DNA from 2 places in the Lactobacillus gallinarum genome. Region 2 is predicted to be linked to the other one. Evidence: predicted binding sites of a transcription regulator. Region 2 holds the regulator's gene; the other holds the start of a gene.
What was found. The regulator HrcA, encoded in region 2, represses chaperone genes, less so after heat shock. The targets are predictions, from matches to a motif close to TTAGCACTCNNNNNNNNNGAGTGCTAA.

Region 1: a site for HrcA is predicted at 3,946-3,972, ahead of clpP (ATP-dependent Clp endopeptidase proteolytic subunit ClpP). Genes of this name have one in related genera too.

The regions. Positions count from the first base shown of each region.
Region 1 is NZ_NFKZ01000001.1:112,487-117,675, reverse strand. It holds gene B5E95_RS00735 (HdeD family acid-resistance protein) at 1-326, shown strand, start outside; gene rapZ (RNase adapter RapZ) at 418-1,299, shown strand; gene B5E95_RS00725 (gluconeogenesis factor YvcK family protein) at 1,310-2,353, shown strand; gene whiA (DNA-binding protein WhiA) at 2,346-3,281, shown strand; gene clpP (ATP-dependent Clp endopeptidase proteolytic subunit ClpP) at 3,330-3,914, opposite strand; gene B5E95_RS00710 (SH3-like domain-containing protein) at 4,102-5,189, shown strand, end outside.
Region 2 is NZ_NFKZ01000002.1:109,861-115,049, forward strand. It holds gene infB (translation initiation factor IF-2) at 1-765, shown strand, start outside; gene B5E95_RS01700 (ribosome-binding factor A) at 785-1,150, shown strand; gene truB (tRNA pseudouridine(55) synthase TruB) at 1,201-2,094, shown strand; gene ribF (riboflavin biosynthesis protein RibF) at 2,100-3,062, shown strand; gene hrcA (heat-inducible transcriptional repressor HrcA) at 3,229-4,278, shown strand; gene grpE (nucleotide exchange factor GrpE) at 4,294-4,875, shown strand; gene dnaK (molecular chaperone DnaK) at 4,892-5,189, shown strand, end outside.

The DNA of each region.
Region 1 (5,189 bases), on a different contig from region 2:
TAGCACTTATTTCAGGTATTTTAGATATCATTGTGGGTATTTTGTTCTTATGCTCATATGATATTGGTGGATTGACCATTGCATATTTATTTGCAATTTGGTTCTTTGTCGACTCAGCTGTCGGAATTGCCTTTTCATGGCACTTGCGTGACTTTTCAACAGGATACTTTATCTTTAACTTAGTTTTGAACATTCTAAGTTTAGTTATTGCTATTTTCTTGATCTTTAACCCACTTTTTGCAGCTTTGAGTTTAGTATGGTTAGTTGCATTTTGGTTGTTAGTATTTGGTATCAATGAAATAGTCGTTGCATTTATGCACCGTTAATAATTATGAAAAAGAGGCTGCGATGGTCTCTTTTTTTTTGCACTATAATGGAACACCCGGTATGATATAATTTACAGAAGGAGGGCTAACAATGGCTGATGATAAGAAACAATTATTAATTGTTACAGGAATGAGTGGGGCAGGCAAAACTGTTGTGGCTCATGATTTAGAAGATATGGGTTACTTCGTAGTTGATAACTTGCCACCAACATTATTGGGAAGCTTTTGGGATTTAATTAATAATTCAAATGATTTCCATAAGGTAGCAGTAGTAATTGATTTACGTGTTAAAACTTTTTATACAGATTTATTAGATGAGGTAAATTCACTCGAAGATAATGGCACCGTTCAAGCTACTATTCTCTTTTTAGATGCTTCAGATGATGTGTTAGTAGCACGTTACAAGGAAACTAGACGGCTTCCACCACTAGCTAATAATGGTAAGGGACGTTTGTTAGATGGCATTCAAGAAGAACGTCGTATTTTGATGCCAATCAAAAATCGTTCAAATTACATCATTAATACGTCTAATTTATCTACTAAAGATTTAAAACAGAAGTTAATTAATACTTTCAGTGACCGTAAGCGTCAGCCATTTTCAATTGAAGTAATGTCATTCGGTTTTAAATATGGCATGCCAATTGATGCGGATATTGTAATGGATGTGCGTTTTCTGTCTAATCCATTCTATATTCCGGAGTTGCGTCCATTCACAGGATTAGATAAGCGTGTCTTTGATTATGTAATGAATAAAGAAGAGACACAGGTTTTCTATCAAAAATTATTGGATTTATTAGAAACCGCTATTCCTGGTTATATTAAAGAAGGAAAAGAAAAATTGACAATTGCAATTGGTTGTACTGGTGGTCAACATCGTAGTGTATCAATTGCACAACAACTTGCTCGTGACTTATCCAAAAAATATCCAGTTGATATAACTCACCGTGAGGTAAGTCGCTACATTAGAAAGTAGGTATATCGCGATGTCATATGGAGAAACGCGAATTGTGCGCGTAATTAAAGGCAGACGTCCGCGGGTGGTAGTTATCGGTGGTGGTACTGGGTTACCAGTTATTCTAAATGCATTGAAAGATCAAAATGCGGAAATTACTGCCATTGTTACGGTATCCGATGATGGTGGCTCATCTGGTTCTATCAGAAATTTTATTAACGTTGTTCCACCGGGTGATATTAGAAATGTGTTAGTTTCTTTAAGTGATTTGCCACAAGAAGAAAAAGACATTTTTCAATATCGGTTTGATTCATCTGATGCATTCTTCTCAGGCCACGCTATTGGTAACTTGATCATTGCAGCTTTGAATGAAATGCATGGGAATATTTTTGATGCTGTTCAATCTTTATCTAAAATGATGAAGGTCGACGGCCACGTCTTTCCAGCATCTAACGAACCTTTAACGTTAAACGCAGAGTTTATTGATGGTACCACGGAAGCCGGGGAAACGGAGATTACCTCAAAAGATAAAAGAATCAAACGTGTTTGGGTAACAGATACTAATTCGAATGCCACACCTAAAGCAGTTTTACCTGTTTTAGCTTCGATAATGCAGGCAGATGCAGTTGTCTTAGGTCCAGGTAGTTTATTTACTTCTATTTTACCTAATTTGATGATTTCTAATTTAGGTGAAGCGGTTCGAGAAACCCCGGCCGAAGTAGTTTATATTTGTAATATCATGACTCAACGTGGAGAAACTGATCACTTTAGCGATGCAGAGCACGTGGAGGTAATTAATCGTCACTTAGGTGGAAACTATATCAATACAGCTTTAGTTAACGGAGCTAAAATTGATATGAGTAAATTCCACCCAGAGGATTATGATGCATATCTTGAACCTGTTAAGAATGACTTTAATGGTTTGAGAGCGCAAAATTGTCGTGTTATTACCGATGATTTTATTGATCAACGACACGGGTTGGTCTTTCATGATGGAGAAAAAGTAGCAAAGGAAATAATGAATTTGGCATTTGAGGCAATGTCACGTAAAAGAATGAAGGAAAATAATGGCTAGTTATGCTAGTGAAGTCAAAAAGGAGCTAACTTCGCTTGAGGTGCATCCAGAGCATGCTAAAGCAGAGTTAGCTGCTTTTTTGCGAATGAATGGGGTTTTAAATCTTCATGATCATCAATTTAGTCTAGATATCACTACAGAAAATCCCGCTATTGCACGAAGAATTTTTAAACTGATTAAAGTTGCATATGGAATTGAACCATTATTGATTGTTTCTCGTAAGATGAAATTAAAAAAGAATAATCAGTATCTAGTTCGACTTAATCGTGACGTGCAAGAAATATTGGAAAACTTAAATATTTGGGATCCTGCTCGAGGATTAGTTACCAGAATTCCACAGAGAATTATGAAGTCACGGGAAGGTGCAATGTCTTATCTTAGAGGTGCTTTTTTAGCTGGCGGTAGCGTTAATAATCCTGAGACTAGTAGATATCATTTAGAAATTTATTCAACTTATGAAGATCATAATGAAGATTTAGCTAAGTTGATGAATGAGTATTTTTATTTGAATGCTAAGATGACGAAACGTCGTCGAGGTTACATTGTCTACCTTAAAGAAGCAGCTAAAATCGGAGATTTTTTGCATGTAGTTGGAGCATTAAATGCTATGCTAAATTTTGAAGATTTACGAATCATGCGAGACATGCGTAATTCGGTTAATCGTTTGGTTAATTGTGATACAGCTAATATGAAAAAGACGGCTTCCGCTTCTGCAAAACAGGTAGAAGATATTCAGTTGATTCAAAAAGAAAAAGGAATCGACAGCTTACCAGAAAAGTTACAGATTTTAGCACGTTTTAGATTAGCTCATCCAGAATTAACTTTAAAAGAAGTAGCGGATCAAATTCCGGATGGACCTATTTCAAAATCTGGTGTTAATCATCGATTCAAAAAGTTACATGAATTGGCTGAAAATTTGAGAGATTAAAAAAAGAGGATTTGCACACGCAAATCCTCTTTTGATTATAATTTATGATTACTTCTTCTTATTAACCATAATTTCATCGATTAAACCGTATTCCTTAGCTTCTTCAGCAGTTAAGTAATTATCACGTTCGGTATCCTTTTGAATCTTTTCCAAAGGTTGACCAGTAGTTTCGTGTAAGATTTCGTTAATCTTCTTGCGACTCTTTAAAATTTCGTTAGCTGCAATTTGAATATCAGTTTGTTGACCTTGTGCTCCACCTAAAGGTTGGTGAATAAGTACAGTAGAGTTAGGTAATGCGAAACGCTTACCCTTAGTACCACTAGTCAAAAGGATGGAAGCCATTGAAGCAGCCATACCAATTGCAATAGTAGAAACATCCGACTTGATAAAGTTCATGGTGTCCATAATTGCAAGACCAGAAGTAATTACACCACCTGGTGAATTAATGTAAAGTGAAATATCCTTAGTGTTATCTTGTGCATCAAGGAAAAGCAATTGAGCAATAATTGAGTTAGCCATTTGGTCGTTAATTTCGCCACTCAACATAATAATTCTATCTTTTAATAAGCGTGAGTAAATGTCATAAGCACGTTCACCACGAGCAGTTTGTTCAATAACTGTAGGTACTAGCATATATTTGCCTCCTAAATTTATTTCGTATTAATTAGCACTCTTTTAAGTACTGTGCTAATTAAATCACTTCGTAATAAAAGTGTCAAATAAAGAGATTTACTTGTATTCAAATTGTATTTTTGAGAATATTGTTTATATATTATAATAACTATGTAAAATACTGTTGTAATATTGTAGGAGGACAAGCTTGAAATATACAAATAAGATTTTAACTGCCACATCAGCTGTTGCACTTAGTGTTGGTTTATTAATGGGTTATTCAAATCCTGTTTTTGCCGCTAATTCTAAGTCAACTACTAAAACAGACAAAGCTAAAGATAGTTCAACTGCTAAAAAGGAGCCAGTTCAAACCAGTACTTCTTACGATTTGATGGTTAAAGTAGGTAGTAATAAACATTACAATGTTTATAAGAGCATTAAGAATGGTAAGCCTGTTAAGAAGTTAGCAGATGCCAGTGACTATCAATATGCTCATATTCAATCTGATCAACGAATTAAAACTCACAACGGTACCTACTGGCGCATTTATGTTAATGGCCGTAAAGTAGGATATGTTAACCAAAACTGGTTTACTAGAAACACTATTGCTGTTCCTAAGACTGTAAGTTTAGTAAGAAATAGTCATTCTGATTTTGCTCCAGAAGATGCAGTTAGTTATGTAACTAACTATATGGGAACCGTTATTCCTACCCAAGATATTACAATTTCTGAAGATGCAATTGATTGTTCTGAACCAGGTACTTACAAGGTTAAGTATAGTTATGGTAGTGCTAAAGCTACTGTAAAAGTTACTGTAAGAAAGAGTACTAAAGAAGGCGTTGCTGATGCAGATAGTGTTTCAGCACAACCATTTAGTGGTGACCTAAAATCTTGGAAGACTTACTATGGTAGTTCATCTAACTACGTAACTAAGACTGACTTTGCTCCAGATAAAGCAAAGCACAGTTACACTACTGATAATGGTAATATGACCTTTAAGACTCGTTTCTTCCAACCAGTTTTACTTAGTGTTGCTAGAGACATTAAAGACGACGATTACATTAACCGTGTAGGTCATATTCCAGAAGGTATTGCTATGTCAGACGGCTGGCTTTACACTAGTTTACTCAGCAGTACTAAAATTTCTAATGGTCACATCATTGCTTATAATTTAAACCATTTGACTAATGCTTTTAATGGTCAATACTTGCTTGATATGTCTCAAAAGAAGTTCAATTCTTACGTTAAAAATATTAAGGTAAGTCCATATATTCCAATTGGTCACGGTCAAGCTAT
Region 2 (5,189 bases):
CCAGAATCAGCTGATAAATTAGTTGAATTTAAGGATGAAAAGACAGCACGTTCAGTTGGTGAAGCTAGAGCACAACAAGCTTTGCAAAAGTCTCGTGAAAATGTTCAACATGTCACTCTCGATAACCTCTTCGATACTATGAAGAAGGAGAATATGAAGGAAGTTGACATTGTCTTGAAGGCTGATGTTCAAGGTTCTGTTGAAGCTTTGCAACAATCTCTTGAAAAGATTGAAGTTGAAGGCGTTCGTGTTAACATCATTCACTCAGGTGTAGGTGCTATTAATGAGTCAGACGTAACCTTAGCCGGTGCTTCTAATGCATTTATCATTGGATTTAATGTTCGTCCAACTGCAACTGCTAAGAGTCAAGCTGAAACTGAAGGCGTCGACATTCGTTTGTACAGTATCATCTACAAGGCAATTGATGATGTGACTGCAGCCATGAAGGGTATGCTTGAACCAACTTACGAAGAAAAGGTTATCGGTAACCTTACTGTTCGTGAAACTTGGAAAGTATCTAAGGTTGGTACTATTGCTGGTTCCTTTGTTGATAAGGGATTGGTTAAGAATAACGCCAAAATTAGAGTTATTCGTGATGGTATTGTTAAATACGATGGTGAAATTGCTTCACTTAAGAGATTTAAAGATGATGCCAAAGAAGTTAAGCAAGGTAACGATTGTGGTTTAACTATCAAAGACTACAACGATATTAAAGTCGGCGACGAATTCGAAGTTTACGAAATGCAACAAGTTGAACCTAAGTAATAATTTTTAGGAGGCAAACATGAAGCATAGAATTGGTCGTGTTGAAGGAGAAATTCTTCGTGAATTAACCAAAATTTTACAAAAGAATATTCGTGATCCTCGTTTGAGTGAAGTAACTATCACTGCAGTGGAATGTACGAATGATCTTTCATATGCAACTGTTTACTATAGTCTTTTAACTGAAAATGCCGATAAGGAAAAAGAAGTTCAAGAAGGACTAGAAAAGGCTAAAGGTATGATGCGTCACTTATTAGGACAAACTTTAACCGTTTATAAAGTCCCTGAATTAATTTTTAAACGAGACAATTCAGTAAAATATGGTAGTAAAATTGACCGTTTAATTGCAGAAGTTAAAAAGCAAGATGCTGAACGGGCAAGTAAATAAAAAAAGCGCCGTTTAGGCGCTTTTTTCGTTTAGATAGAAAAGGATTATTTATGTTAAATGGAATTTTAGTTATCGATAAAGATAAAGGGATGACTAGTGCTGATGTAGTTTATCATTTACGCAAAGCTCTGCATATCCGAAAAATTGGACATGCGGGTACACTTGACCCCGAGGTAACAGGCGTATTACCTATTGCAATTGGACAAGCAACTAAACTGATTGAACTTATGCATACTAGACCTAAAGAATATATTGGTAGTGGTCTTTTTGGATATGCCACTGACAGTTATGATTCAACTGGCACAGTTTTGAAAAAGACCAAGTTAACCAAGGCATTTACTTCTGAAGATATTCAGAATCATATGAATGAGTTTTTAGGGAAAATAGAACAAGTACCACCAATTTACTCAGCCGTAAAGGTAAATGGTAAGCATTTATATGAGTATGCTAGAGAAGGTATTGAGGTAGAGCGACCAAAACGTAAAGTTGATATTTTACAATATGATTTAACCAATAAACCTACATTCAATGAAAAAGATGGACAAGAAGAATTTGATTTTAAAATTAAATGTAGTAAAGGTACATATGTTAGATCCTTAGTAAATGATTTGGGCGAGAAAATGAATTGCCCAGCAGTTATGACTTACTTAAGAAGAGTAGCTAGCTCAGGTTTTGATATTTCTCAGGCCGTTAAGTTAAGTGAAATTGAAGAGAATCCTGAAAAAGCTGCAGAATTGATTCAACCAATTGACGCTTTCTTTAAAGACTATCCTCAAGTTGATCTAAGTGAAGGAAAATGGCTTAAAGTGAAAAATGGAGCAGGTATTTCGTTAGAAATAGATGCTAAAAAAGTCGCATTAAGGTACAATAAAAAAGTCAAGGCGATTTATGAGAATAAGGGAAAATTATATCGCCCAAGTTTAATGTTGATTCAAAATGAATAACTGAAATGAAGGGATTAGTTGTGAAAATCATTCATTTAACTTATCCAGTTAGCGAAAATACCATATCTTCAAAAACTATTCTAGCCTTAGGTTTTTTTGACGGCGTTCATTTAGGTCATCAACGCTTAATCAATAAAGCCAAAAAAATAGCTGATCAAAAGAAATTACCATTAGTAGTATTAACTTTTGATCGTCATCCGAAGGAAATTTATGCTGCCAAAAAAGACTTTAAGTATTTAGAAACTTTAGATGAAAAGGCAGATAAAATGGCAGAACTAGGTGTAGATTATCTAGCCGTAATGCCATTTACTAAAAAGTTTAGCGAGATAGATGCACAGAGTTTTGTAGATAATGTAATAATTAAACTCAATGCAGATACAGTAGTAGCTGGATTTGATTATACATATGGTCCTAAAGAGACTGCTAATATGAAGAATTTACCAAAATTTGCGAAGGATAGATTTGAAATTTTCGTTATGCCTAAGCAGATTTTTAATGGTAAAAAAATAGGTTCAACTGAAATTAGACAGGCAATTAGGGAAGGTAAGATGGAATTAGCTTTTCAATTAATGGGTCACCATTATGTGATGAGCGGGATCGTTGGTCATGGTAAAAGAAATGGCCATAAATTAGGCTTCCCAACAGCTAATTTACTTTGGGCTAGTCATAAGGTAATTCCCAAAATAGGAGTATATGCCACTAAAACGCAGGTAGCTGGAAAGTGGTATGAATCTATGACTAGTGTCGGTTATAATGTAACGATTGGCCAACCTGAACAAATTTTTATTGAATCACATATATTTAATTTTAAACAGGATATTTATGATCAGCCAATAAAAATTAAATGGTATAAATATACTAGAGGCGAAATTAAATTTAGCGGCCTTGAAGAATTGAAAAAACAATTAGAGAAAGACCAAATAGAAATTGAACATTATTTTGCACAAGAAGCACGAAGTAATGCGTAACGAGAAGCTGAAGAACTTAGCAATTTTGAACTAAGTTCTTCAGTTTTTATTTTTTGAAATAATTTGAAGAAATTTTAGCACTCCTCTTGTTTTTCTGCTAATTTATAGTATCATATTAATTGTTAGCACCTGAGAATTACGAGTGCTAAAAGTGAGGGCGATTATTATGTTGACCGAGCGTCAAGAGCTTATTTTAAAAACAATTATTACAGACTTCACACAAACGCATGAGCCTGTTGGCTCTAAGACGGTGATGAAGCAGTTACCAATTAAAGTATCAAGCGCTACTATTCGAAATGAAATGGCGGTCCTAGAAGATCAAGGCTTAATTGAGAAGACACACTCTTCTAGCGGAAGAATTCCGTCAAGTGATGGATATCGTTATTATCTTGATAATTTAGTTGAACCGCTTCAGTTGCCAGAGTCTGTTTATAACACGATTGGGACACAATTAGATCGACCTTTTCATCAGGTGAATGAAATCGTACAAGAAGCAGCACGCATTTTATCTGATTTAACTAATTACACTGCTTTTGCTGAAGGACCTGAGAGTAGGGATGTTAAAATTACAGGTTTTAGGATTGTTCCCCTGTCTTCTAGACAAGTGATGGCAATTCTAGTGACGAGTGATGGCAATGTCCAAAATCAAGTTTATGCTTTACCACATAATATTCATGGTGAAGAAATTGAAAAAGCGGTTCGAATGATTAATGACCAATTAGTTGGCAAGAGTTTAAAGGAAATTAATGTTTCATTGCTAAGTGAACTTGCTAAAAACGAATTAGGTAGTGATCATGCTAACGAATTATTTAGCTTAGTTGAAGACGTGTTAAAAGATGCGGCTAGTGAGCAGATGTATGTTGATGGACAAATTAATCTATTGAACAATACAACTGAGAATAATGTAAATGATATACGTTCACTCTATGAATTAATTGATCGAGATAATTTGTTTTCTAATTTGATGAATATTAAGGCTGATCCTAAGACTGAAAAATACCCAGTTAAGGTAAAGTTAGGATCTGAATTGCCGAATGATTTATTAAAAAATTATAGTTTGCTGACAGCTGAATATAGTGTCGGCTCCCATGGTAAAGGAACAATAGCTTTACTTGGGCCAACAAATATGCCGTATTCTCAAATGATAGGGCTTCTAGAATACTTCAGAAATGAATTAGCCAAGAAGTTACTTGATTATTACGGTAAATTTCAATAATAGAGGAGGTTAGCCGTGAGTAAAGAAGAGTTTCCTAGTGAAAAGAATTTAGATGAAAAAGAAAATGCTTCAACACCTAAGGATGTTAAGAAAAAGGCAACTGAAGGTAAGGAAGCAAAAAATGATAAACATGATGAAAAATTAGCTAAAGAATTGGCTGATTTAAAAGATAAGAATAAGGAGCTTGAAGATAAGTATCTTCGTAGCGAAGCAGAAATTCAAAATATGCAAAATCGCTATTCAAAAGAAAGAGCTCAACTTATTAAGTATGAATCTCAAAGCTTAGCTAAAGATATTTTGCCTGCTGTAGACAATTTGGAGAGAGCTTTAAGCGTAGAAGCCGATGATGATGTTTCCAAGCAACTGAAGAAGGGCGTTAAGATGACGCTTGATTCATTAACTAAAGCATTGAAAGAACATGGCATCGTTGAGATTGAAGCTGAAGACGTAAAATTTGATCCGACATTGCATCAAGCTGTTCAAACTGTAGCAGCCGAAAATGATGATCAAAAAGATCACGTTGTTCAGGTTTTACAAAAAGGATATCAATATAAAGATCGGACACTAAGACCAGCAATGGTTGTAGTTGCTCAATAGGAGAGGAAGTTTATACATGTCAAAAGTTATTGGTATTGACCTCGGAACTACTAACTCAGCAGTTGCAGTTCTTGAAGGTAAAGAACCAAAGATTATTACTAACCCAGAAGGTAACCGTACTACTCCATCTGTAGTAGCTTTTAAAGATGGTGAAATTCAAGTTGGTGAAGTAGCTAAGCGTCAAGCTATTACTAACCCTAACACTATTGTTTCAATTAAGCGTCACATGGGTGAAGCTGATTACAAGGTTAAGGTTGGCGACAAGGAATACACACCACAAGAAATTTCTGCATTTATTTTACAATACATCAAGA